3 regions of the Actinomadura sp. 7K534 genome follow, and region 1 is predicted to be linked to each of the others. Evidence: riboswitches for the same ligand, from Rfam matches in the RefSeq annotation. Region 1 holds a riboswitch; each other region holds the start of a gene.
The links. A riboswitch is a leader RNA that binds a small molecule or an ion and turns the genes downstream of it on or off. The one in region 1 is predicted to bind cyclic di-AMP.

Region 1 (7,825 bases):
GGGACGGATATTGCGGCGGGGATTCCGCGTTCCGCGTGGCATGCTGATCGTCGTGGAGCCCGAGCTGACGATCCGCCTCGCCGACGAACTGCTGATGTTCCTGCCCGCCACGCGGCGGGCGAGCGTGAGCCGCGTCGCCTGCGACGGGACCTCGACGCTGGGGCATCTGGTGGAGTCGCTCGGCGTGCCGCTGCCGGAGGCCGGCCCGATGACGGTCGGCGGCGAGCCCGCCGACCCGTCGATGCGCCCGGCCGCCGGCGCCGACGTGCGCGTGGAGGCGGTGCCGCGCCCGCAGCCCGTCCCGCTGGAGCCGGGCCAGGACGCCCCGCGCTTCGTCCTCGACGTGCACTTGGGCACGCTCGCGCGCCGGATGCGCCTCCTCGGCCTCGACACCGCCTACCACAACGACATGGACGACCCGGCGCTGGTCGTCCAGGCCAACGACGAGGGCCGCGTCCTGCTCACCCAGGACCGCGGGCTCCTCCGCCGCCGCGCACTGTGGTTCGGCGCGTACGTCCGCGGCGCCCGCCCGGACGACCAGCTCCGCGACGTCCTGGACCGGTTCGCGCCCGTCCTGCGCCCGTGGACCCGCTGCACCGCCTGCAACGGCGAACTCGTCCCGGTCGACAAACAGGAGATCGAGGACCACCTGGAGGCGGGCACGCGCCGCTCCTACGACGTCTACGGCCGCTGCGCGAACTGCGGCCAGCTCTACTGGCGCGGCGCCCACGGCGGCCACCTGGAGCGGATAGTCGAGGACGCGACACGCCTGCTCCAGTCCGTCCAGGAGGGACCAAGATGAAGAGGGCCGACCTGGTCATAGTAGGAGCGGCGATCCTCTCCGAGGGCCGCCTCCTGAGCGCCCAACGCGCCGAACCACCGCACATGGCAGGCGGCTGGGAACTCCCGGGAGGCAAGGTCGACCCCGGCGAGTCAGACGAGAACGCCCTGATACGTGAGTGCCACGAGGAACTGAACATCAAGGTCAGCCTGCAAACCCGAATAGGCGGCGACTGGCCCCTCTCCGATACAACCGTTCTCCGAGTCTGGACCGCCAAGATAGTCGAAGGCGTACCCCAACCCCTAGAACACCTAGCCCTACGCTGGCTGACCCCAGACGAGCTGTACGACGTCGACTGGCTACCAGGCGACCGCCCAGTAATAGAGGCCCTAGCAACCCACGGCCTGACTTAACCCCACCCCCCGCGATGCACTACCCACGAACGCTAATTAGGACGAACCCGGCAGACGTGGTCGGTCGGCCGCATACCGTCACCGGCAACCGGCGACAACGGGTACGCCGACATCAGCCCACGTACGCACGGACATCAGCCACCACCGCAACCCCGCGACAACCCAAACCGTCGCGATTGCGTCCGAAGGCAGGTTTCGAGCGAAGCAAGAAACCTGATCGCGCAGCGAGCCGCTAGGCGAGTCGAAGCGATGCAGCGATCGCACGCAGTGCCCGCCGAAGGGAAGGCGCTCCAGCGCCTGACTGCCAAGGGCAATGCAATAAACACCGCCCGATCGCGCAGCGAGCCGCTAGGCGAGTCGGAGCGATGCAGCGATCGCACGTTTTTTGTTGGTTAGGGCCCCCAGGGCCCTAACCAACAAAAAACAATAAATACGAGGGCTTCCTACCGCGCCGCAGGAAGCCCTCGTACGTCTCAGGTGATGCGGTTGGCGCCCGCGTAGTCGGAGCGGTCGGACAGCCTTGAGATCTTCACCACATCGCCGGTCCGGGGGGCGTGGACGTACTTGCCGTCGCTGAGGTAGATGCCCATGTGGTGGAGGCTGCCGCCGAAGTAGACGAGGTCGCCGGAGCGGAGCTGGTCTCGGGGGACCTTGGTGCCGAGGCCGTAGAGGGCGCCGGTGTAGTGGGGGAGGCCGCGTTTGCCGACCTGGGCGTAGGCCCAGACGACGAGTCCGGAGCAGTCGAAGCTGTTGGGGCCGGAGGCGGCCCACACGTAGGGGGAGCCGAGTTTGCCGAGGGCCTTGCGGGCCATGTCGGCGGGGAGGTCGGAGCCCTTCACGGTGGCGCGGAGGCCGCTGCGGGGGTCGCTGACGCGGGTCGTGGTCAGCTTGTCGAGGCGCTTCATGACCTCGGCGACCTTTTTCCGGGCGGCTTCGCGGGCCGCCTTGGCGTCCGCGGTGGCCTTCTCGACCTGGGCGGTGGTGGCTTCGGCGGTGCGCTGCGCGGTCTCGGCCTGCTGGATCTGCTTCTGCAGGGAGAGGACGGCGTTGGCCTGGCTCTGGGTGAGGAAGGCGCGTTCGGCGAGGCCCTCGGGGGAGCCGTCGGCGCCGAAGATCACGTCGGGTGCGCCGGTCATGTAGTTGACCGCGGCGAGCCGTCCGAGCTGCTCGCGGGCGGGGGCGGCCTGGGCGCGCAGGAATGCGGCCCGCCTGGCGGCGGCGCGTTCGGCCTGCTGCGCCTTGCCGAGGTCGACGCGGGTCTTGTTGTACTTCTCGGTGAGGATCTCGGCCTCTTCGTTGAGCGCGTCGAGGCTCTTGCGTAGCCCCTCCTCCGTCGTCGGAGTGGGCGTCGGGGACAGCCGGGCCGGTGCGGCGGCGTGCGCGGTGACGGGTGAGGCGGTGCCGAGGCCGATCAGGAGCATCGTGGCCGTGGTGGCGGGCGCGATGCGGCGCCACCGTCGGGGGGCCGGAGCCAAGCCGGTCTTCTCCTCTCCTCGCGCGCCTACCGGGTTAGCTGACGGGTTCGGGCGGGGAGATCGCCCTACGACGTGCGTCGATTCACCCCAGGGACCTGGGTCCCCGGCTCTCCCGACACGCGGGAGATTAGGCGCTCCGGCCGCAGTCCCGGGGGCGGGACTCCGAACGACCGGATCTCGGGCAGATTACAAAGAACGAGCAAAGTTGGCGAATCGGGGGCCCTGGGACGGACCGGACGACCGCTGCAGGGCGGGCTGCGGGCGCGGGCAAGTAGAATGAGTCAGTGCCGCGCTCTGCGGCGATCCCCGTTCTCTCAGCCAAGGCGAGCCTCGCATGCCCAACTCCACGCGCGACGACCTCCGTAACGTAGCGATCGTCGCCCACGTCGACCACGGGAAGACGACGCTCGTCGACGCCATGCTCTGGCAGTCCGGGGCCTTTCGCGAGAACCAGCAGGTCGACGACCGGGTGATGGACTCCGACGATCTGGAGCGCGAGAAGGGCATCACCATTCTCGCCAAGAACACCGCGGTCCTGCACAACGGGATGACGATCAACATCATCGACACCCCGGGGCACGCCGACTTCGGCGGCGAGGTGGAGCGCGGGCTGTCGATGGTGGACGGCGTCGTCCTGCTGGTGGACGCCAGCGAGGGCCCGCTCCCGCAGACCCGGTTCGTGCTGCGCAAGGCCCTCGCCGCGCGGCTTCCGGTGATCCTGGTCGTGAACAAGACCGACCGCCCCGACGCCCGCATCGACGAGGTCGTGGACGAGACGTACGAGCTGTTCATGGACCTCGACGCCGACGAGGAGCAGATCGACTTCCCGATCGTCTACGCGTCGGGGCGCGCCGGGCGGGCCTCGCTGGAGAAGCCGGGCGACGGCGAGATGCCGGAGGGCGAGGACCTGGAGCCGCTGTTCAAGGTCATCACCGAGACGATCCCGGCGCCGTCCTACGACCCGGACGTCCCGCTGCGGGCGCACGTCACCAACCTGGACGCCTCCAGCTACCTCGGCCGGATCGCGCTGTGCCGGGTGCACGCCGGGACGATCAAGAAGGGGCAGCAGGTCGCGTGGTGCCGGCATGACGGCACGGTCGAGCGCGTGAAGATCACCGAGCTGCTGATGACCGAGGCGCTCACCCGCAAGCCCGCGCGGGAGGCGGGGCCGGGCGACATCATCGCGATCGCCGGCATCCCCGACATCATGATCGGCGACACCATCGCCGACGCGGACGACCCGCGCCCGCTGCCGCTGATCACCGTGGACGAGCCCGCGATCTCGATGACGATCGGCACGAACACCGGGCCGATGGCGGGACGCGAGAAGGGCACCAAGGTCACCGCCCGGATGGTCAAGGACCGGCTGGACCGCGAGCTCGTCGGCAACGTGTCGATCCGGGTGCTGCCGACCGAGCGGCCCGACACGTGGGAGGTGCAGGGCCGCGGCGAGCTGGCCCTGGCGATCCTGGTGGAGAACATGCGCCGCGAGGGCTACGAGCTGACGGTCGGGAAGCCGCAGGTGGTCGCGAAGGTCATCGACGGCCGCAAGCACGAGCCGGTCGAGCGGCTCACCGTCGACATCCCCGAGGACCACCTCGGCGCCGTCACGCAGCTGCTGGCCGTCCGCAAAGGCCGGATGGTCCAGATGACGAACCACGGCACCGGCTGGATCCGGCTGGAGTTCCTGGTCCCGGCGCGCGGCCTGATCGGGTTCCGCACCGAGTTCATGACCGAGACGCGGGGCACCGGCATGGCGCACCACGTGTTCGAGTCCTACGAGCCCTGGTTCGGGGAGCTGCGGACCCGCCCGTCCGGGTCCCTGGTCGCCGACCGGGCCGGCGCCGCCACCGCGTACGCGATCATGAACCTGCAGGAGCGCGGGACGTTCTTCGTCGGTCCGACGACCGAGGTGTACGAGGGCATGATCGTCGGGGAGAACTCCCGGGCCGACGACATGGACGTCAACATCACCAAGGAGAAGAAGCTCACGAACATGCGGTCGTCCACCGGTGACGAGCTGGAGCGGCTCACCCCGCCGCGGCTGCTGTCGCTGGAGGAGGCACTGGAGTTCTGCCGCGAGGACGAGTGCGTCGAGGTGACGCCGCGCTTCGTCCGCATCCGCAAGGTCGTGCTGGACGCCAAGGAGCGCGAGCGCACGCGCGCCCGCACCAAGCGCGCCGGCTGACACCCGCCGGGCCGGCGCGACCCGGCCCAACCAACGACAGAGGGCGGCCCCCGGTTCACGTGAACCGGGGGCCGCCCTTTGACGTGCTGCTCAGGCCAGCTGGACGGTGCCCGTCACGTCGGCGGCCAGGCGGAGCTGGTCGCCGTCGCGGAGGGGGGCCTCCACGCCGCGGGGGAGTCGTTCGCCGTTGACGAAGGTCCCGTTGGTGGAGCCCTCGTCCCGCACCCAGGCGGTGCCGGACGGGTCGAGCCACACCGTGGAGTGGCGCCGCGACACGTTGTCGTACTGCGTGAACGTCGACGCCACGGGGGACTGGCCCGCGTCGCGGCCCAGCACCAGGTGCTGCCCGACGGAGACCTTCAGCTCGCCCGTGGGGAACTGCACGCGCAGGATCGGCGTGCCCTTCCCCGGGAGCGGCCGCAGGCACGACTCGCACTGCGCGGCGCCCGGGTTGGACAGCACCGCCTCGCAGTAGGGGCACATGAACGCCGTGCCGCCCGGGTCCGCGCCGGGGCGCGGGCCCTGGTTCTGGTCGGGGGGCAGCAGGGTCGCCTCGCGCCCGTGCGGCGGCATCGGCGGCTGGCCGCCGCCGTGCTGCGGGGGCGGCGCCCCGAAGCCGTGGTCCGCCGGACCGGGCTGCGGCATGCCGAACTGGTCCTGGGGGGCGTACTGGTCCTGCGGCTGGTACTGCGGCTCGCGCTGCTGGTACTGGTCCTGCGGCGGCGGGAACTGCTGCTCCTGCGGCTGCCCGTACTGCTGCTCGGGCTGGCCGTACTGCTGCTGCGGCTGGGGTGCGCCCCACTGGTCCTGCTGGGGCTGCTGCTGGGGCATGCCCCACGGGTCCCCGCCCGGCTGCTGATGCTGCATGGGCGGCTGGCCGCCGCCGTGCTGCGGCTGCCCGCCCTGCTGGTTCGGGGGCTGGCCGTACTGGGGCTGGCCGTGCTGAGGCTGGCCGTGCTGCGGTTGCCCGTGCTGAGGCTGACCATGCTGGGGTTGGCCGTGCTGAGGCTGACCATGCTGGGGTTGGCCGTGCTGAGGCTGACCGTGCTGCGGCTGGCCGTGCTGGTCGGGCATGGGCGGTGCGCCCCACGCGTCCGGCTGCGCGGGCTGCTGCTGCGGCGGGCCCCACGGGTCCTGCGGCTGGCCGGGCGGGCCCGGCTGGTGCGGGGCCTGGTGCTGCGGCGCCTGCTGCTGGTAGGGGTCGTGCTGAGGTGCCGGCTGGTACGGCTGGCCGTGCTGCCCCGGGGCCCCGTACTGCTGGCCGCCCTGGGGGCCCTGCGGCGGGTACCCCTGCCGCTGCTGGTCGTCGTACCCGCCCGGCCCCTGCTGCCGGTGGGCGCCGCCGCCGGCGCGCGCCAGGTTGGCCCCGCAGCTCATGCAGAGCAGGTCGCCCGGCTGGAACGGCTCGTCACAGACAGGACAGTTCAAGGTCGCCATGACACATCCCCCGAGCGCACGCCGGCGCGGTCGAGCATCGACGTGAGCTGCTCCATGTCACCTCTTCGCGGGATCCCGATGTAGTACACCCGCCTTCCCTCCGGCCCTTCGTCCACGGACACCTGTACTCGGGGCCCTGTAGCCTTCTCAGTCTTCCCGATGCCGGCCAGTGCTCCGTACCGCTCGTGCCCCAGCGGGGACAACGGAACGACACGCTGGTTGGCCGACCCCCTCCAGAGTAGAGAGCCGTCCTCGGCGTGTCCCCCCTCGGGGTTGAGCCGGTCGACGTACGGCCCCGTGACCACGGCGTCGCACATGTCCAGGATCTCGCGCGTCCCGCCGCTGCGGGCGAGCCGCGAGTAGACATATCCGCTGTAGACCAATATGTCCAACGCAATCGTCTCACGGTCGCGGTTCTGTCGCCACGCGCGTATGCCCTTCAGCAGAGCCGCCAGCGCGGCCGGCTGCTGGAAGGGCTCGCCCCCCGAAACGGTCACCCCGTCCACCGGTCCGGGCAGGGAGTCCAGCCAGCCCAGGACCGCTTCGACGGGGACGGCCTTACCCGGATCCGCGTCCCATGTGTCCCGCGACAGGCAGCCGTGGCAGTGCAGCGTGCAGCCCTGCGTCCAGATGCCGGCGCGGGTGCCGGGGCCGAGTGTGGTCACCGGGTAGTGCGCCTTGGCGAGCAGCAGCGTCGCGGCCGGGTCGACGTCGCCCGTCCGGCCCTCGGGGGTCACGTGAGGTCCAGATGGACGATGCCGCCCTCGCGGCGTATGCCGGTCACGGTGATCTTCTCGTCCGGGCCGAGCTCCCGGTCGAACAGCGCGCGCGCCAGCGGGTTGACGAAGTGCGACTCCAGCGCCATGCCGATCCCGCGCCCGCCCTTGTCCAGCTCCTCGGTGCACCACTCGCGGAGCGTCGCCAGCGGCTCGCTCTTCACGGTGAGGACGAGCCGGTGCTCGTCGGTGACCCTGCGGCAGATGTTCGCGAACTGCAGATCGAAGATCTTGTGCGCCGCCTCGGCGGAGATGAAGTCGAACACCACGATGTTGTCCCCGAACCGGTTGAGCAGCTCCGGCCGGTTGAGGACCTCGGTGAAGTGGTCGGCGACGGCGCTCTTGATGCGGTGCTGGACCTCCTCGTACGACATCCCCGGTGTGATGTTCTGCACCCTGGTGCCCATCCCGGGGTCGTGCGGCGACGCGTCGCGGAGCGTTAGGTCCCGGCCGGGGACGAACATCCCGAGGTTCGAGGTGAAGATCAGGATCGACTCGGAGAAGTGCACGGTGTTGCCGCGCCCGTCGGTGAGCCGGCCGTCCTCCAGGATCTGGAGGAACTTGTCGAGGATCCGCGGGTGCGCCTTCTCGATCTCGTCGAACAGGATCACCCGGAACGGGTCCTCGCGGACGGCGTTGGTCAGCTCCCCGCCCGCCTCGTGCCCCACGTACCCGGGCGGCGACCCGATCAGCCGGTCGCCGGAGCCCTCGCCGGAGAACTCGCTCATGTCGAAGCGCAGGTAGGCGGACTCGTC
Region 2 (7,825 bases), on a different contig from region 1:
TCGGAGGTGCCGGTGAGCTGGACGATCGGGCGGATGTCGACACCGTCCTGCTTCATCGGGACGAGCAGGTAGGACAGCCCGCGGTGCCGGGCCGACCCGGGCTCGGTGCGGCAGACGACGAAGCACCAGTCCGATTCGAGGGCCAGCGACGTCCAGACCTTCTGGCCGTCGACCGCCCAGTGGCCGCCGCGCAGTTCCGCGCGGGTCTGCACGTTGGCGAGGTCGGAGCCGGCGCCGGGCTCGGAGTACCCCTGGCACCACAGTTCCTCGACCGCGACGATCGGCGGGAGGAAGCGGGCGCGCTGCTCGTCGGTGCCGAACGCGATGATCGTGGGGCCGAGGAGGTTCTCGCCGATGTGGTTGACCCGGGCGGGGCCGTCCGCGAGCGCGTACTCCTCGTGGAAGATGACCTGCTGCTCGACGGTGGCGCCGCGCCCGCCGTACTCCTCGGGCCAGCCCACGCACGTCCAGCCGGCGGCGGCCATGTGCCGCTCCCAGGCGAGCCGCTCCTCGAACGCCTCGTGCTCGCGGCCGGGGCCGCCGAGCCCGCGGGCGTGGGCGAACTCTCCCGACAGGTTGGCCTCGAGCCAGTCGCGGACCTCGGCGCGGAACGCCCGGTCCGCCGGGGAGTCGTTCTCTGTCACGCCGCGCACTCTACCAAACAGTTGTTAGAAAGAATCGCCCCCCAGTGCGGGCTCGGCCGCGCGCTCCGCCACCGGTCCGGAGACGTGCGACGGCGCCCGCACGGGCCGCCTGCCCACGGCCCGCTCCGCTGGGACGGGCGGCAGATCGCGGTGGAGGAGATCGAAGAGCCGGTCCCATCTGGCGAGGACCGCGTCCGGATGAAAGCGCGTGACCGACGCGCGGGCCTCCGCGCCAAGTGCGCGGCGCAGCGCCGGGTCCTCGATGAGGCGCTCCATCTCCCGCGCGAACGCGGCGGTGTCGCCCGGGTCGACGAGCACGCCGCCCCGCTCGTCCCCGAGCAGGGCCCGGACGCCCGGCGCGCAGTTGAAGGCGACCGTCGGCAGCCCGTACGCCATGGCCTCCAGCACCGACATCGGGAAGCCCTCGGCCCGCGACGGCAGCGCGAAGACCGACGCCTCCACGAGCGCCTCCTCCACGTCGTCGACCACGCCGCGGAACTCCACCGAGCCCGACAGCCCGGCCGTCCGCACCCGCCCGCGCAGGGCCTCCTCGTCCGGCCCGCCGCCATAGATGTGCAGCCGCCAGCGCGGGTGGCGGGGGGCGAGCCGCTCCCACACCTCCAGCATCAGGTCCACGCCCTTCTCGTACGAGAGGCGGCCCACGCAGGCCACGACCGGGAGGTCGAGCGTGGGGTGGACGCTAGGGACGATGTGCAGCGCGTTCGGGATGTAGTCCACGTTCGTCATCCCGTCCCTGGCCCAGGCGTCGGCGTCCTCCTCGGTGAGCACCAGGAAGCGGTCCACGCCGGCGTAGTTCTCCTTGACCCGTCTGTACCGGGACGACTTGCGGGTGGCCCAGAACGACTCGTGGCTCATGCCCACCACGCGCAGCCCCGCCGTGTCGGCTCGCCGCACCCACTCCATCGCCCACACCTGCGCCGCGATGACGACCGAACCCGGCCGCGCGGCGGCGAACAGCTCCGACAGCCGGGCGGCGCCGCGCCGCTGCGCCGCCGTCCGCCGCAGATCCCGGCCGCGTGCGAGCAGGTTCAGGCGCTCGCGGCGCCGCCGGGGCCGCCACGCCATCGCGGGCGACCGCCATTCCCTGTGCAGCACCTCGACGGCGTACGAGCCGTCCCTGCCGTGGTGGTGGCGCTCCGGCCCGCTCGTGATCGCGACGAGGGTGACGCGGTCGCCGCGCCCGGCCAGCAGCCGCGCCATGTGGTGCGCCCAGCGCTGCAGGCCGCCCATCTCGTCGGCGTTGTTGCACACGATGAAGACGTCACGCGGTGCGGCCATTCCTCTTCCCCCTGTGGCGTTGCGGTTCTGCGGCCCGGAAGTAGCGGTCCACGACCGCCCGGGCGGCGGTGCCCCGGTCGTGCTCGCCGAAGCGCGCGGCGAAGGCGCGGCGCCGGGCGGCGTGGACGGCCGCCGCCCGGTCCAGCCCGGCGAGCGCCGCGACGAGCTCGTCCCCGGTGCGGGTGATCGGCCCCGGGGCGTGCCGCTGCAGGTCGAAGTAGCCGGTGACGCGGTCCCGGCCGTCCGGCAGGTGCAGCACGATCGGGCGGTCCAGGAGCGCGAAGTCGAACATGATCGAGGAGTGGTCGGTGATCAGCGCGTCGGCGAGCAGCAGCAGCGGGGTGACGTCGGGCACGCCTCCCACGTCCCGCATCACCGTGTGCGAGCCGGGCGGGAGGTTGGCCCGGCACAGGTAGTGGGGGCGGACGAGCAGGACGAACTCGTCCCCCAGTTCCCGCGCGAACACCTCGGGTTCGAGGGGCGGCTCCAGCAGCCGGACCGGGCGGCCCTTCGGGCCCGTCAGGAACGTCGGTGCGTACAGCACGGCGCGGCGACCGTCGCCCAGCCCTAGCGAGTCCCGGAGGGCGGCGACCTCGGCGGCCAGCTCGGGGTCGTCGTCCAGGCCGTTGACCAGGGGATCGTTGCGCGGGTAGCCGACCGGCAGGAGTTCCGCGCGGACGCCGAGGCCCCCGCACAAAGTCTCCTCGTCGTGCCCGGACCGGACGAGGAAGCAGTCGTAGCGATCGACCATCCGCCGCAGCCGCTCCCGCTCCGCGGCGGCACCGCCCTTGAGCCGCGGCTGGTCCAGGCCCATCAGCTTGAACGCCGACCCGTGCCAGGTCTGGATGTAGGTGGTCTCCGGCCGCTTGCGGAGCCCGTCCGGGTAGCCCTGGTTGTCGATCCAGAACTCGGCCCGCGCGAGCGCCAGGTAGTAGGCCCAGGACCCGCGCTTGACGAGCTCGGCGTCGCGCGGGAACCCGTCGGGGGACGACGCGTACGACCACACGGCCCTGACCGGGAGACCCGAGCGGCGCAGCTCCCGGTAGACGTACTTCGGGTTGTCCGAGTACTGCTTGCCGAGCTGGCTCTCGAACACCGCGAGGCCCGTCCGGACCGGCAGCCGGCTCAGCACCCGGTTGAACACCGCGACCTTGGTCTTGCGCGAGGTCAGCCTCCGGCGGGCGCTCCTGTCCAGCCGCCGCACACGCCGCCAGGCGCGCCGTCCGGCCCGGACCACCGGGACGCGGCGCGCGGCCGCGCCGGCCAGCCGCGCCCACGGACTGTCCGTCTCCAGCGCGAACGCCAGGTGCCCGCCGCCCGTGACGTACGAGCGGAGCCGGTCCCCGGCGAACCGCGTCAGCCGGGGCCGGACGGGCAGCACGACCCCGTCCAGCTTGGGCGACCCGCGGCCCTCGCCCAGCCGGGTGACCACGTCCTCACCGTCCGCCCTGAGGCGGAGCCGGACGTCCCAGACAGGGTCGATGAGCCCGGTCGGCCGGAGCACCGCGACGGGGTCGAACTCGGCCTCCCAGCCGATCCGGTCGCCCTCGTGCCGCAGCCTCGCCCGGATCCGCGCCCTCCGGGATTTCCGCCGCCGGTCGCAGAACTCCAGTGTGCCGGACAGTCCGGCCGGGCCGATGCGGCCCAGCGGGTTCAGCACGTGGCCGGCCATGCGGGCCCGCCCTCCCCGCATCTCCAGCTCGGTCACCGTGTTGGCCGGCCGAAGATCCTTCAGGGGGCGCAGATGGAAGCCGAAGTCCGTGACGTCCAGGACGCGGCGGCCGAGGGCGCCGCGGGGCCGGCCCGCGCCCCAGAAGACGCGCCCGTCCCGCTCCACGAGCCGCGCGCGCAGCTCGGGCCGCTTCTCGGGGGCGTACTCCGCGGCCGCGAGCGCCCCGGCGTGGTCCCCCTCGCGCACCAGGTACGCGGCGATCGCGGGCAGCGTGTTGGCCTCCTCGAACACGCGGGGATCGAGCTCCGCCAGGTAAGCGGCCGCGAGCCCCAGGAACCGCTCCTGGTAGCCGACGTCGCGGCCGCGCATCTCCCGCATGTAGAGGACCAGGTCGTGGTTGATGAACTTGACGTCCTTGGCACGTCCCAGCTCGTGGGCGCCGCGCAGCGCGAACAGCATGTCGATGCGCCGGTGGATCTCCAGGCGGTCGGCGAAGTTCGCCAGGTCCGCGCGCCGGTTGGAGATGGAGGGCGCCGGCGTCCGCTCACTGACCAGCCAGTTGTAGACGCGGTGCGGGATCAGCGCCGTCCCCCGCGCCGCCAGGTAGGCCTCGGCGGTGAACAGCAGGTCCTCGTAGTGCAGGTCCTCGACGAACCTGAGGCCGTGCTCCTCCAGGAAGGACCTGCGGTACGCCTTGTTGGTCGACAGGGTGTCGTAGAGGAGGCGGGGGTTCTCCTCCAGCGACCCGAACACGGCTCTGCGCCGGTAAAGCCACGGGTACCAGGGCCGGACGCGTTCCCGCGCCCCCTCCGGCAGGTCCAGGAAGATCCGGTCGCACCGCCCGGACACCAGGTCGGCGCCGGTGTCCTCGGCGGCGCCGAGCAGGTTCAGGCAGGCGTGCCGGTCCAGCAGGTCGTCGCTGTCGAGGAACATCACGTACCGGCCGGTGGACGCCTCGACGCCCGCATTGCGCGGCCGGCCGCAGCCGCCGGAGTTGGACGGCAGGTGCACGGCCCGGACGCGGCCGGGGTGCGCGGCGGCGATCCGGTCGGCGACCTCCGCCGTGCCGTCGGTGCTCGCGTCGTCGACGATGACCGTCTCGACACCGCCCAGCGACTGCCCCAGCGCCGACGCGACCGCGCGCGGCAGCCTCCGCGCATCGTTGTAGGCGATCACGACCACACTCAGATCCGGGCGCACTGACATCCCCCCGCGGCTTCGGCTCCGGGAGCCCCCGGACCTCCGGCGAAGGCGCCCGACCCCGGCCTTCCCGCTCGTGGACGCTCCCTTCCAGGCGCCGGTCGGACGCGCGTGCACGGATTCCTTTCCAGGAACGCCGCGCTGAGGTCCAAGAGCGATCAAAGGCTGTCAATGGTTGGCATTACCCGACTTCCGCGGAGAGAAGGGGCACCCGGCCCGGGAACGCCAGAAGGCGCCCGGCAGGACTGCCGGGCGCCTTCCGATCGACGCGGAACCGCGTGGAGCACGGACGTGGCCGTGCGGTGGATCAGGCCTTGTAGTCGGGGTAGCCGTAACCCACGATCACGGACTTGCTGCGGACCTTCTTCTCCACCTTGTCGTTCGTGTTGCCCTCGATGGTGCTGACGGTGCCGTTGCCGTTGTCCTTGACGACGATCCCGACGTGGTCGATGGCGCCGATGCTGGAACCGCGGTCCCAGTCGAAGAACACGACCGAACCCGGCTTGGCCTTCTGGCCCCAGCGCCCGGTCTCCTTGAACCAGGAGGCGTGCTGGACGGTGTAGGCGTCCCAGCCCATGTTCTTCACACCGGTCTGGGCGCCCAGCCACGACACGAACATGTTGCACCACTGCGCGCCGTTGTAGGCCTTGACCGAGAACCCGCCGTCACGCTTGGCGGTGGCCTTGGCGTGCGGGGTCGACACGAACCAGTCGTGGTACTTGGTCTGGCCGCCCCGGCCCTCCGAGATGCCGACCTGCTTCTCGGCCAGCTTGATGACCTCGGACGGGTCCACGTCGCGCGGCGGGACCTTGTAGCCCATCTTGCGCGCCTCGGCGGCCGAGAGGGCGGTGGAGCCGCTCGACTGGTTCGACTGGTTCGAGACGCTCGCCGCGACGGAGCCGTTCTTGGCGGCCGCCTGGGCAGTGGTCTCCGCCGACGCGTCGCCGGCGAGGGGGTTGATGAGCGCGAGCCCGACGGCCCCCGCGAGCACCGCGCCTACCGCGGCGCCGACCGCCTTGTCCTCGGCGGTGATGTTGTCCATGGAAAGTCGATTGAAACGACCGGTCATGCAGGGAATCTCCTTGTCTTCCATGACGCCTACCGGGTTAGCTGACGGATTCGGGCATGGAAGCAGCCCTACGGCGCGACTCTCGGACGCGCCGATTCACCCCTGGAACCTGGGTCCCCGGCTCCGTGCCGGTCGGATTCGACCGGACGGACTCGGCCTCGCACCGCGGGCGCGGTGCTGACTGTTCGGATTTATCTCAGCGACTGATCTCGGTGAGGGGGCGCGCATCGTCTGGCGCGCATCGCGTGCGGGATCCGCTCCGCGATCCTCGGCCGCGACATGGGCGGCCGGTGGCAACGCATGGGGTGCGCTGCGTGATTCGGATAGAAGGTATCAACGTTCTCAAGGAACGCAAATCGCGGACAAAACACCGTCTTGCCTGCTCAAAGACCTTCCAAGACACCACCAACAGCGTAAGGACCCGATGTCTTCCCGATCACCGGTCGACCGGCCACAGCCCCTGCCAGCAGGGGCCTCCCGGCATCCGGGGAAAGGTAAAGGACCCGGGGACGACGACGGCCGGCACATGGCGGTCCGCCACGTACCGGCCGTCTTCACCCCCGGTTACGCGTGGTGCACATCACACGAGGCGGTTCTCCCGCCCCCGAACATGACGCTCCTCACTCCACGCGGACGGCGAAGAGCGTGGTGTCGTCGGCCGCCCTGTCGTGCTCCATGCGGGCCAGGACCTCGTCCAGCACCAGCTCCGGCCGGGTGGAGGAGTCCTGCAGGATGTCGGTGAGGCGGTTGATCCGGTCGTCCAGGTCGGCGTCCCTGCGCTCCACCAGCCCGTCGGTGTACAGGAAGATGACGTCGCCCTGGTCGAGCTGGGTGGTGATCGTCGTGTACTCCCAGTCCGTCATCGCGCCGAGCATCGGGTCGCGGACGACCTCCAGGCGCTCCGCCCGGCCGCCCCGCATCAGGATCGGCGGCGGATGGCCGGCGCACGTCCACTCCATCACCCGCCGGCCCGGGTCGAAGACGGCGACGATGGCGGTCCCCGTCGCCGTCGGGTCCATGGTGCCCACCAGCTCGTTCAGCCAGCCCACCAGCCGTCCCGCGGGCTCGCCCGTGCAGGCCAGGCCCAGCAGCCCGTTGCGGCTGCGCGCCATCGCCGCGGCGGCGGGCAGCCCGTGCCCGGCCGCGTCCCCGATGGCGAACAGCGCGCGCCCGTCCGCCAGCGCGCGGGTCGCGTACCAGTCCCCGCCGATGCGGGCGGTGCTCTCCGCCGCCAGGCTGCGGATCGCCGTCATCAGGCCCGGCAGCCGCTCGGACTCGTCCTCGTCCGGCAGAATCGCGCGGCGCAGCGTCACCGCCACCCGCCGCTCCTGCGCCATCCGCTCCTGCTGCTTCAGCATCTGCCGCCGGGTCTCGGCCAGCGCCCGCTCCACCCCGCGCCGCCGCGTGATGTCCTGCGAGACGATGTTGATCGAGACCGGCAGCCCGGAGTCGCCCAGCACCGGCTCGGCGAACATCCAGAGGTGCCGCGGGGCGCCGTCCGGGCCGATCACGCGGTGCTCGGCCTCCACCGGCTCCCGGCGCGAGAACATCGTCTGGACGGCCTCCTCCACCAGTGGGAGATCGTCCTCGGCCACGGCCTTCGGCAGGTCGTGCGGCGACGGCGGCACCTCTTCGGGGCCGAGCCCGTAGTTGGCCAGCATCTGCGGCGTCCAGTCCGCCTCACCCGTGGCGAGGTCCCACTCGCCGAACCCCACCAGGGCGAGCCGCTCGACCCGCTCCAGCCGCCGCACGGTCCGGTCCTCGGCATGGTGGTACCGCCAGGTCAGGCAGATGCCGGTCGGGACCGCCACGCACCGCACGCTCGTCCGGGACGAGCGCGACAGGCCGCGCTGGGCGGTCGTATAGGGAATGGAGGAACGTTCCAAACTGGTCCCGGTCTCCAGGACCTCGATGTAATCGTCGAACAGCCCGCTCTGCACC
Region 3 (7,825 bases), on a different contig from region 1:
ATCCTGGGCATCGACGGCGTCCTCCTTGGCGCGCCGTAACGCGGTGACCCGTTCCGTGACCAGGGCCAACTCGTCGGGGAGCACGGGCACGGGGGCGCCAAGGGGTCTTCGACCTCCGGCGCGTTCAGCACATCCGTAGCACGTGAGGGGCCTGACCCGCTCGCGCGCGGCTCGGACGCGGTCGACGGTGACGCCGTGAGCCGCGAGCACCTCGGCAGCGAGGCCGCCCTCCGCCAGCAGGCCGAGCAGTAGGTGATCAGTGCCGATTCTGGAGGGGCCCGCAACGGGTTTTTCCCGGAGGGCGAGGTTCAATGCCCTGTACGCCGCCTCCGAGAGCGGGACGGCCTTTCCAGCGGTCCGCCGGCCGAGCCCCAGCCGCTGCACGACCGCATGCTGAATGACCGCGGGCTGAATGCGCAGTTCACGCAGAATCGCCCCGGCATACCGGTCCTGTCGCCGGAGACCAGAGCGAGCAACAGATGCCCCGTATCGGCGGCGTCGTGGCCTAGCGCGGCGGCATGTGTTGGCGCGTACTCGACCACGTGGAGAGCGGCGGGCGTGTAGGGACTGATGTCCTTGTCGCTCATGCCGGCACTATCTCGCTAGCCCAAAGTGGTTTCCAGAGGCTTCCGCTTACGGGGGAATTCTCGCTGTCGGCCGGCCGGTGCGGCCGATCAGGGTACGGGGGGCTTGGGTGGGTGGAGCGCAGCTGCGTCGCAGGCCGTGGGACGGTTGACGTTCGGACGTGCCCGGCGGTGGGGATTGGATTCGGCGTCGTGGTGCGGGTGTGCGGGTCGTCCCGCAGAGCGGTGGGACCGGGTGTGGCGGATTGTTGAGAAAGGGTGAGTATGGCGAGTGAGACTGAACGGCTGGCGGGGTTCCTGTATGAGATCGGGCTTCTCAAGCGATACAAGCGCACCGGGTGGTTCGTGGCGGGTGTGCAGGGCCCCGAGAGCATTGCCGACCATTCGTTCCGTGCGGCGATCATTGCGAGCGTCCTGGCCGCGATGGAGGGGGCCGATCCCGAGCGTGCCGCGCTGCTGAGCCTTTTCCACGACAGTCAGGAGACGCGCCTCACCGACCTCCCTTATCTGGCCAGGGCGTATGTGAAAAAGGCGTCCAACGAGGAGGTCACCGAGCACCAGACGCGCGGTCTGCCGGACGTGGTCACGGCGATGATCACGGGTGTCGTCGCGGAGTACGAAGGGAAGGTCGGCGCCGAGGCGATGTGCGCCCGCGACGCGGACAAGCTCGAGTGCCTCATTCAGGCCGTCGAGTACCGGGAGCACGGCAACCGGAACACCCAGCCCTGGATCGACAGTTCACTCGCCCAACTCCAGACCGCGTCCGCCAAGCGTTTGGCCGCGGAGGTGCAGAAGGGCGGTTCCCTCGATTGGTTCACGCGAGTGTTGAACGGCGATGAGGGTCCCTAGCCGGTGGTCGTTGTCAGCGCTCGCCGGTTCGGTCGGCGCCCTGTTCCAGGGCGGTCTCGTAGGCGCGTAGGGCGGTGATCACCGTTGCGCGGTCGGCGGGGGACAGGTCGCGCATGACGCGTTCCCACGCGGAGGCGTTGCCGGAGAGCCATTCGCCGATCGGTGCGGTGTAGGCGGGGGCGATGGCGATGATGCGGCGGCGCCGGTCGGCGGGGTCGGTGGTGCGCTCCAGGACGCCGCGCCGGGACAGCTCGCTCACCATGAGGCTCACGGTCGTCGGGGCGACCTCCAGCCGCGCGGCGAGTTCGTTGACGCTGGCGGGGCCGTCGTACTCCAGGTGCGCCAGTAGTGCCAGGTGGCGGGGGGCCAGGTCGAAGCCCTGGAGCGCTTGGGGGACGGGCAGGCGCTTGGCGCGGCCGACCAGCCGGGGCATCAGCAGCAGCAGGGTGCGGACGGCCTCGTCGACGGCCGGACCGTCCGGGGCGGTGGACATCGGCGGCCCCTCCAAGTACCTTTGAGTGCAAAGCTTTTAAGGTCAAAGGGAACGAGGCTCGCCATGCCGCATCTGACCGTGCACCTTCCGGAGAACAGGCTGTCGGGCAAGGAATCCGAGCTCGTCACCGCGCTGACCGAAGCGATCATCGGAGTCTACGGTGAATGGGCCCGTGACCTGGTGGGCATCCGCCTGGCCGGAGTGCCCGCGGGCCGCTTCGTGCAGGGCGGCGAGAGCGTGGACACCGGCGCCTCGCTGACGATGGGCGTCCGCGCCGGCGCCTTCGACCGTCCCGACGCCGACGAGATCACCGCCCGCCTCGGCGCCGGCCTCACCGACGCGATCACCGATGTGCTCGGCGAGGAGTTCCGCGCCGGCACCATGGTCGAACTCGTGGCGTCCCCGCGGGAGCGCACGTTCGTCGGCGGCGCCCGCGCCGAGTAGCCCACGGCTGGCCGGGTGTGGCCCCTCCCGTGAAGAGCCGGAGATCCGAACGTACGCTGGCAGCGCGCATTCAGATGATCGCTCTGCGTGCCCGGCGGCCTGCGGCGATCATGGCTTCCGCCGCGCACATGTGACCGCCGCGGAACGAGGAGCCGGCCAGTGCAGCAGATGTCCAAGGGCGCCAACATCGACCTGTCCGGCCTGATCGCGGCGACGGGGCCGTTGACCGTCGCGCTGAGCTGGATCGATCCTTCCGGTGAAGGTGAGGCCGATGTCTCGGTGCTCCTGGTCGACGCCGACGGCAAGGTCGGCAGTGACGCGGACTTCGTCTTCTACAACCAGCCCGCGACGGCCGACGAGTCCGTCCGGCTCCTGGGCAAGGCGCCCACCGCCACGGGCAGTGAGGACCGCATCCTCGTCGACCTGACGGCGTTGCGTCCCGGGGTGGAACGCCCGGTCGTCGCCGCCAGCCGCTACAGGGGGGCGACCTTCGGGGTACGAATCCGGGCTCGCGGGGCTGGCCACCGACTTCAAGATCAACGTCGATGACGGCGACGAGGACGAGCCGGGCGAGGCGCCGTCCTCGGAGGGCCCTACGTCCGACACCGACCAGCCCGAACCGGTTGCCGCTACGCCGGTCAAGGACGAGCGGCCGAAGCGGGTTCGGACGGCCAAGAAGAAGACCACCCTCCCCAAGGCGGCGAAGGTCGATCTGGCCGAGCATTCCTCGTGGCGGCACGCACGCCTGTTCTCGGTGACCGGCCTGCGCAATGACCAGGAGCGCGAGGTCCGCGCCACCGCCACGCTGCTGTCGGTGATGGCGCAGGTTCCCGAGTTCGGTCGCCGGCTGACCGCCCGTTTCAACGCTCCGGCCGGGATGGTCCAGACGTTCGCCGAGGCGAGACTTCAAGCACGGGGACGGCAAGGTGCGGCCGGACGGCGTGCTGCGGGTGGCGAGGGCGGGCAGGATCTGGACGGCGCTGATCGAGACCAAGACCGGCGGCAACCCCCTCAAACCGGAGCAGGTGCAGGCTTACCTCGAGGTCGCGGCCCGGAACGGCTACGAGGCCGTGATCACCCTGTCGAACGACCTCGCCCTCGGCAGCGAGCACCGCCGGGACGCTGCGCCTGGGCGACCGGCGCGCCATGCAGGTGGCCGAGAGCTGGGAGAAGCTGATCCGGCAGTTGTGCCTGCGCCTGAGCGGCAGGACCGGCACGGGTGTCGCTCCCGTGCTCCGCAGGCGGCGGGACGGGGACGCGTCGGTGCGCCGCCTGCAGACCGTCACGTCCCTGGTCGAGACCGGGCGGATGAGCGCCGAGATCCGCATGCCCACGGCCGGTGGGCCGGTCCTCCTCGAAGCCGATCTGCGCACCGGCCAGATCGAGACCACCGTCGAGATCCCCGCCGCGGACCGCGCGCGTGCCCTCACCCGCGTCCAATGGCTGTTGCGGCAGCTGCACGAGGCTCCGCCCGAGCTCCGCATTGAAGCCTTGACGCCCGGCCACAAGACCGGCCCGTGCGAGCTCCTGGCGAACCTGACCAGCGAACCCGGCATCCTCGTCCCCGGCGGCGGGAAGCAGATCACCACCTTCCGGCTGACCCTCCCGTCCGGCATGGGCACCAAGCGGGGCACGGAGGAGACCGGCTTCGTGCGCAGCATCGACAACGCGATGGACCGCTTCCATCAGGACGTTCTTCAGGTCCTATAGCTCGATACCGCGGCGGCTGTTTGATCGAGTCCTCGGGGAGCCTGCATGCCCGGGGGTCAGGGGCGTGCGGGCGTTTGGGCAGGTGGGGTCAGGTTTGCGGGGTGTTTGCACCTGCTTGAAGCTTTGGTACGGTCAGTCCGAAATCGGCGCCTGCCAGGTGCCGTAACCATCTGATCGTGTCCGTTCCGTCTGGGTCGTGTGTCGGCCGGGCGGGCGGCTGCGCCGAGTCCGCGTGTGCGCGGAGCCGGGGAACCAGCGCGATGTGCGGGTCCATGCCCGCCTCGCAGGGGTGAATCGACGCCTCCACGCCACGTGCGACGAGGGTCGTAGGGCGACTTCCATGCCCGAATCCGTCAGCTAACCCGGTAGGCGGCATGGAAGGAGCAACTGCCGTGATCGGTCGGCACCGTAAGAAGAAAATCGAGCCCGCTCCCGTGCTGAGCGTCGTCCTCGCCGGTGTCTTCGCGGGCGCCGTGGCCGTGGCGCCGCTGGACGGGGGTTCGGCGGACGGCGGTTCCGCGGACTCCAAGGAGCCTCCGTCAACGAGGGCCGTCGCGGAGCGCGTCGACAGGTCGGCGACGAAGCGGGACGACACGCCGTCGGCGAAGCGGGACGAGGGGCCGCCGCGCAAGGCGCCGGATGACTGCGACCCCTCGAAGAGCACGGCCCGGTACGCCAACGGGCGGATCCCGGTCGACCAGCTCTGCAAGCTGCCCCAGGACGGGGAGTACCTGCGCGCGGACGCCGCGGTGGCCTTCTACAAGCTCAACGCCGCGTACCACGATCGCTTCGGCAAGGAAATGTGCGTGCGGAGCTCCTACCGCGGCTACAACAAGCAGAAGCAGCTCTACCAGCGCATGCCGGCGGGGATGGCCGCGCGTCCCGGCAACAGCAAGCACGGGATCGGGATCGCGGTCGACCTGTGCGACGGCGTCCAGCGCGAGTCCTCACCCCAGTTCAAGTGGCTGGAGGACAATTCCAAGAAGTACGGCTGGATGCACCCCAGGTGGGCCTACAGCAGCCCGTACGAACCGTGGCATTGGGAGTTCGACGTCGGCCAGGCGTAACGGCGTCACCTGTCGCGGAAGAAGCCGTGGCGGGCCAGGATCTCGGCGAGGCGCCGGCCGGTGGGGGTGAGGACCATCCCGGAGCCGCGGCACGTCTCGCAGGCGGCCTCCTCCGGGCCCTCCGGCCGGGCCCTCATGTGGTCGTCGATCGCGCGGTCGATGGCGGCGACGATCGAGGGCTCGGCCGGGCCCAGCCGGACCGAGCCGTAGGAGAAGTCCTGGTGCGGCGCATTCTCGGGGGTCATGTCCGCCGCCCTGCGCGCCGCCTGTGCGACCCGGACCAGCTCGTCGGCCTGCCGGTACCACGTCCGCCACTGCTCGCGGACGACGCTGCCCGTGCCGCCGCACGTCCCGCACTGGGTTTCGAGCGCGGCCAGGAACGGCGCCCAGGGATCGGCGGGGCGGGCCGCGTCACCGGTCATTGACGCGCGCCCTCACGCTTCTCCGCCGACCAAGAGCCGGCGTCCCGGCTGCTCTCCCACGGCCGGTCATACGGGGACGGGCCTCCCGAGGTTCGAGTGAACCGGAACTCGCTCGGGAGCGTCGGCCGCGGCGCCTAGTTGATGTTCAGGTCGCCCTGGACGTCGCGGAGCTGGACGACCTTGTCGGCCCGGCCGTTGAAGACGTTGACGACACCCTCGTCGTTGGCGGACGCCTTCGTCTGGGCCTGGTTCCAGAGGGCCTCCAGTTCCGCGCGGAAGCCGGGATCCTCGTCCAGGAGGCGCCGGACGGCCCCTTCGACGGCGTCGGGGTCCTCGGCGACCCTGGCCAGGGCCGCCTCGTCGGACGGACGTCCGCGGAACCGCTCGCGCACCCGCCGGCACATCTCGGCGACGGCCGCACGGACGGGTTCGCCCGCGACCTCGACGGCTTTGCCGGCCATGGCGGTGGCGACCGCCACGGTCATGGGATCTGTCATTCGTTCAGTGCATCACGACCGGCAGCCCTTGTGCAGTGTTCGTCCCAAGTCGGTCCCGCCCCGGCCGGTTACCACATAAAAATGTACGGAATGGCCGAGATGACGGTTATGGCGTCGACGAGCATCAACACTGGTACCACCTTGTGTGCGGGGTGGCCTGGCGACATCGCGCAGGCTGGGGTGGGCGCGGTCGGGATGATCGGCCGATCGCATCCGATTGGGGATCTTAGCCGGAAATGATCAGCCATGTGGCGATTAGCTGGGCATCTCACGACGGAGCCACTCATTCGAAAGTAATAAGACCGATTTGTGAATTTTCAATCGTTAGTTAGGTGCGCTTCGTGCCGCGGTGTCCTGGATGGCGGCGGTGCGATGACTTTTCGTCGCGGGGGCGGTCCACATGCGAGAGGCACATCACCAGGATTGGATCGCCGATGCGCGAGCGGACGCACGAGCCGTATCCGGCCCTGCGGGGCCGGTGGTTGCTGGAGCGGGCGATCGGCTTCGCGCTGACGTCGGTCCAGGCGGTCACGCCGGAGATGCTGCAGCGGCGGACTCCCTGCGCTTCCTGGGACCTCGAGATGCTGCTGCTGCACCTCCGGGACTCCCTCTCCGCGCTGCAAGAGGGCATCTCGCCGGGGCGGGTCGCGCTGACCTCCGTCCAGCCCGGCCGGGAGGAGCATCCGGTGTCGGCCGTGCGGGTGAGCGCGATCCGGCTGCTGCGCGCGTCCGGGGCGCTGGGGCAGGTGGAGATCGGTGACCGCCGGATGGACGGGGAGCTGATGGCCGCGGCGGGGGCGGTCGAGGTGGCGGTGCACGGGTGGGACATCGCGCAGGCGTCGGGGGAGCGGCGGCCCGTTCCGCCCGACCTGGCGGAGGAGCTCCTCCATGTCTGCCCGTTCGTGCTGCCCGAGTCGCGCCCTCCGCTGTTCGCCGACCCCGTCGACGCGGGGCCGGGCGCCTCCGCGGGGGACCGGCTGGTCGCCAGGCTCGGGCGCCGCCCGCGGCGCTGAGGATGCGGCCGCCCGCGGATGGAAGAATCGGGTGCCGGCCGCACCGAGGGAGAGAACCAGTGAAATCCTCCGTCCCGTACCTGCTTCCCGAGGGTCGCGAACGGGTCCTCACCATGATCGGCAAGGGTCAGTACATTCCCGCCATCAAGCTCGTCCGGGAGGTCACGGGGCTCGGGCTCAAGGAGGCCAAGGAGTACGTGGACAGCCTGAAGGGCGAGGCGTTCGCCAGGGTCGTCCCGCCCGAGGCCCAGGGCAAGGCGCAGGCGCTGATCGCCCAGGGCAGCCCCAAGGACGCGGTCAAGCTGATCCGCAGGGAGCTCGGCCTGGACTCCAGGGCGGCGAAGGACTACGTCAAGGCCCTCCAGGACGGACGCCTGACCATCGCGCCGGTGGGCGTGCTGTCGGACCGGGTCCGGGCGTTCAAGCAGGCCGGCGACCACGAGTCGGCGATCGCGCTGGTGTGCGCCGAGACGGGCATGCGACGCGACGAGGCGATCCGCTTCGTCGAGGCGATCCGCTAGGAACCGCTGGAAGCTAGAAGCGGTCCGGGGCGGGGAACAGCTCGACGGGCTGTTCGAGGAACGCCTTGGCGGTGTGCGACATGTGGAGCCGCCAGTGGGCCTCGGCGGCGTCGGCGTCGCGCGCCTCGACCAGCTCGGAGAACCTCCGGTACGACCGGACGGCGCGCCTGCGCCCGGTGATGCCGGTGACCTGCCCCGACCGGCGGTAGAACGCCGAGACGACCT

Region 2: another riboswitch for cyclic di-AMP. It lies ahead of E1266_RS10650 (CHAP domain-containing protein); the one in region 1 lies ahead of E1266_RS21475 (C40 family peptidase).
Region 3: another riboswitch for cyclic di-AMP. It lies ahead of E1266_RS14910 (M15 family metallopeptidase); the one in region 1 lies ahead of E1266_RS21475 (C40 family peptidase).

Annotation. Positions count from the first base shown of each region.
Region 1 is NZ_SMKB01000112.1:6,622-14,446, reverse strand. It holds gene E1266_RS21485 (Mut7-C RNAse domain-containing protein) at 41-802, shown strand; gene E1266_RS21480 ((deoxy)nucleoside triphosphate pyrophosphohydrolase) at 799-1,194, shown strand; gene E1266_RS21475 (C40 family peptidase) at 1,668-2,669, opposite strand; cyclic di-AMP (ydaO/yuaA leader) riboswitch at 2,677-2,813, opposite strand; gene typA (translational GTPase TypA) at 3,004-4,857, shown strand; gene E1266_RS21465 (FHA domain-containing protein) at 4,948-5,430, opposite strand; gene E1266_RS21460 (hypothetical protein) at 5,419-6,378, shown strand; gene E1266_RS21455 (4Fe-4S single cluster domain-containing protein) at 6,282-7,031, opposite strand; gene E1266_RS21450 (AAA family ATPase) at 7,028-7,825, opposite strand, start outside.
Region 2 is NZ_SMKB01000036.1:35,660-43,484, forward strand. It holds gene E1266_RS10635 (acyl-CoA dehydrogenase family protein) at 1-644, opposite strand, end outside; gene E1266_RS10640 (glycosyltransferase) at 669-1,943, opposite strand; gene E1266_RS10645 (CDP-glycerol glycerophosphotransferase family protein) at 1,927-4,815, opposite strand; gene E1266_RS10650 (CHAP domain-containing protein) at 5,123-5,884, opposite strand; cyclic di-AMP (ydaO/yuaA leader) riboswitch at 5,896-6,038, opposite strand; partial or broken gene E1266_RS10655 (PP2C family protein-serine/threonine phosphatase) at 6,505-7,825, opposite strand, start outside.
Region 3 is NZ_SMKB01000061.1:4,136-11,960, reverse strand. It holds gene E1266_RS39405 (UvrB/UvrC motif-containing protein) at 1-384, opposite strand, end outside; gene E1266_RS14930 (HD domain-containing protein) at 849-1,433, shown strand; gene E1266_RS14925 (helix-turn-helix domain-containing protein) at 1,447-1,926, opposite strand; gene E1266_RS14920 (tautomerase family protein) at 1,990-2,370, shown strand; gene E1266_RS38805 (TerD family protein) at 2,539-2,919, shown strand; gene E1266_RS38800 (hypothetical protein) at 3,517-4,080, shown strand; cyclic di-AMP (ydaO/yuaA leader) riboswitch at 4,291-4,467, shown strand; gene E1266_RS14910 (M15 family metallopeptidase) at 4,473-5,147, shown strand; gene E1266_RS14905 (hypothetical protein) at 5,153-5,569, opposite strand; gene E1266_RS14900 (hypothetical protein) at 5,704-6,066, opposite strand; gene E1266_RS14895 (TIGR03086 family metal-binding protein) at 6,501-7,079, shown strand; partial or broken gene E1266_RS14890 (ribosomal protein L7/L12) at 7,187-7,600, shown strand; gene E1266_RS14885 (GntR family transcriptional regulator) at 7,614-7,825, opposite strand, start outside.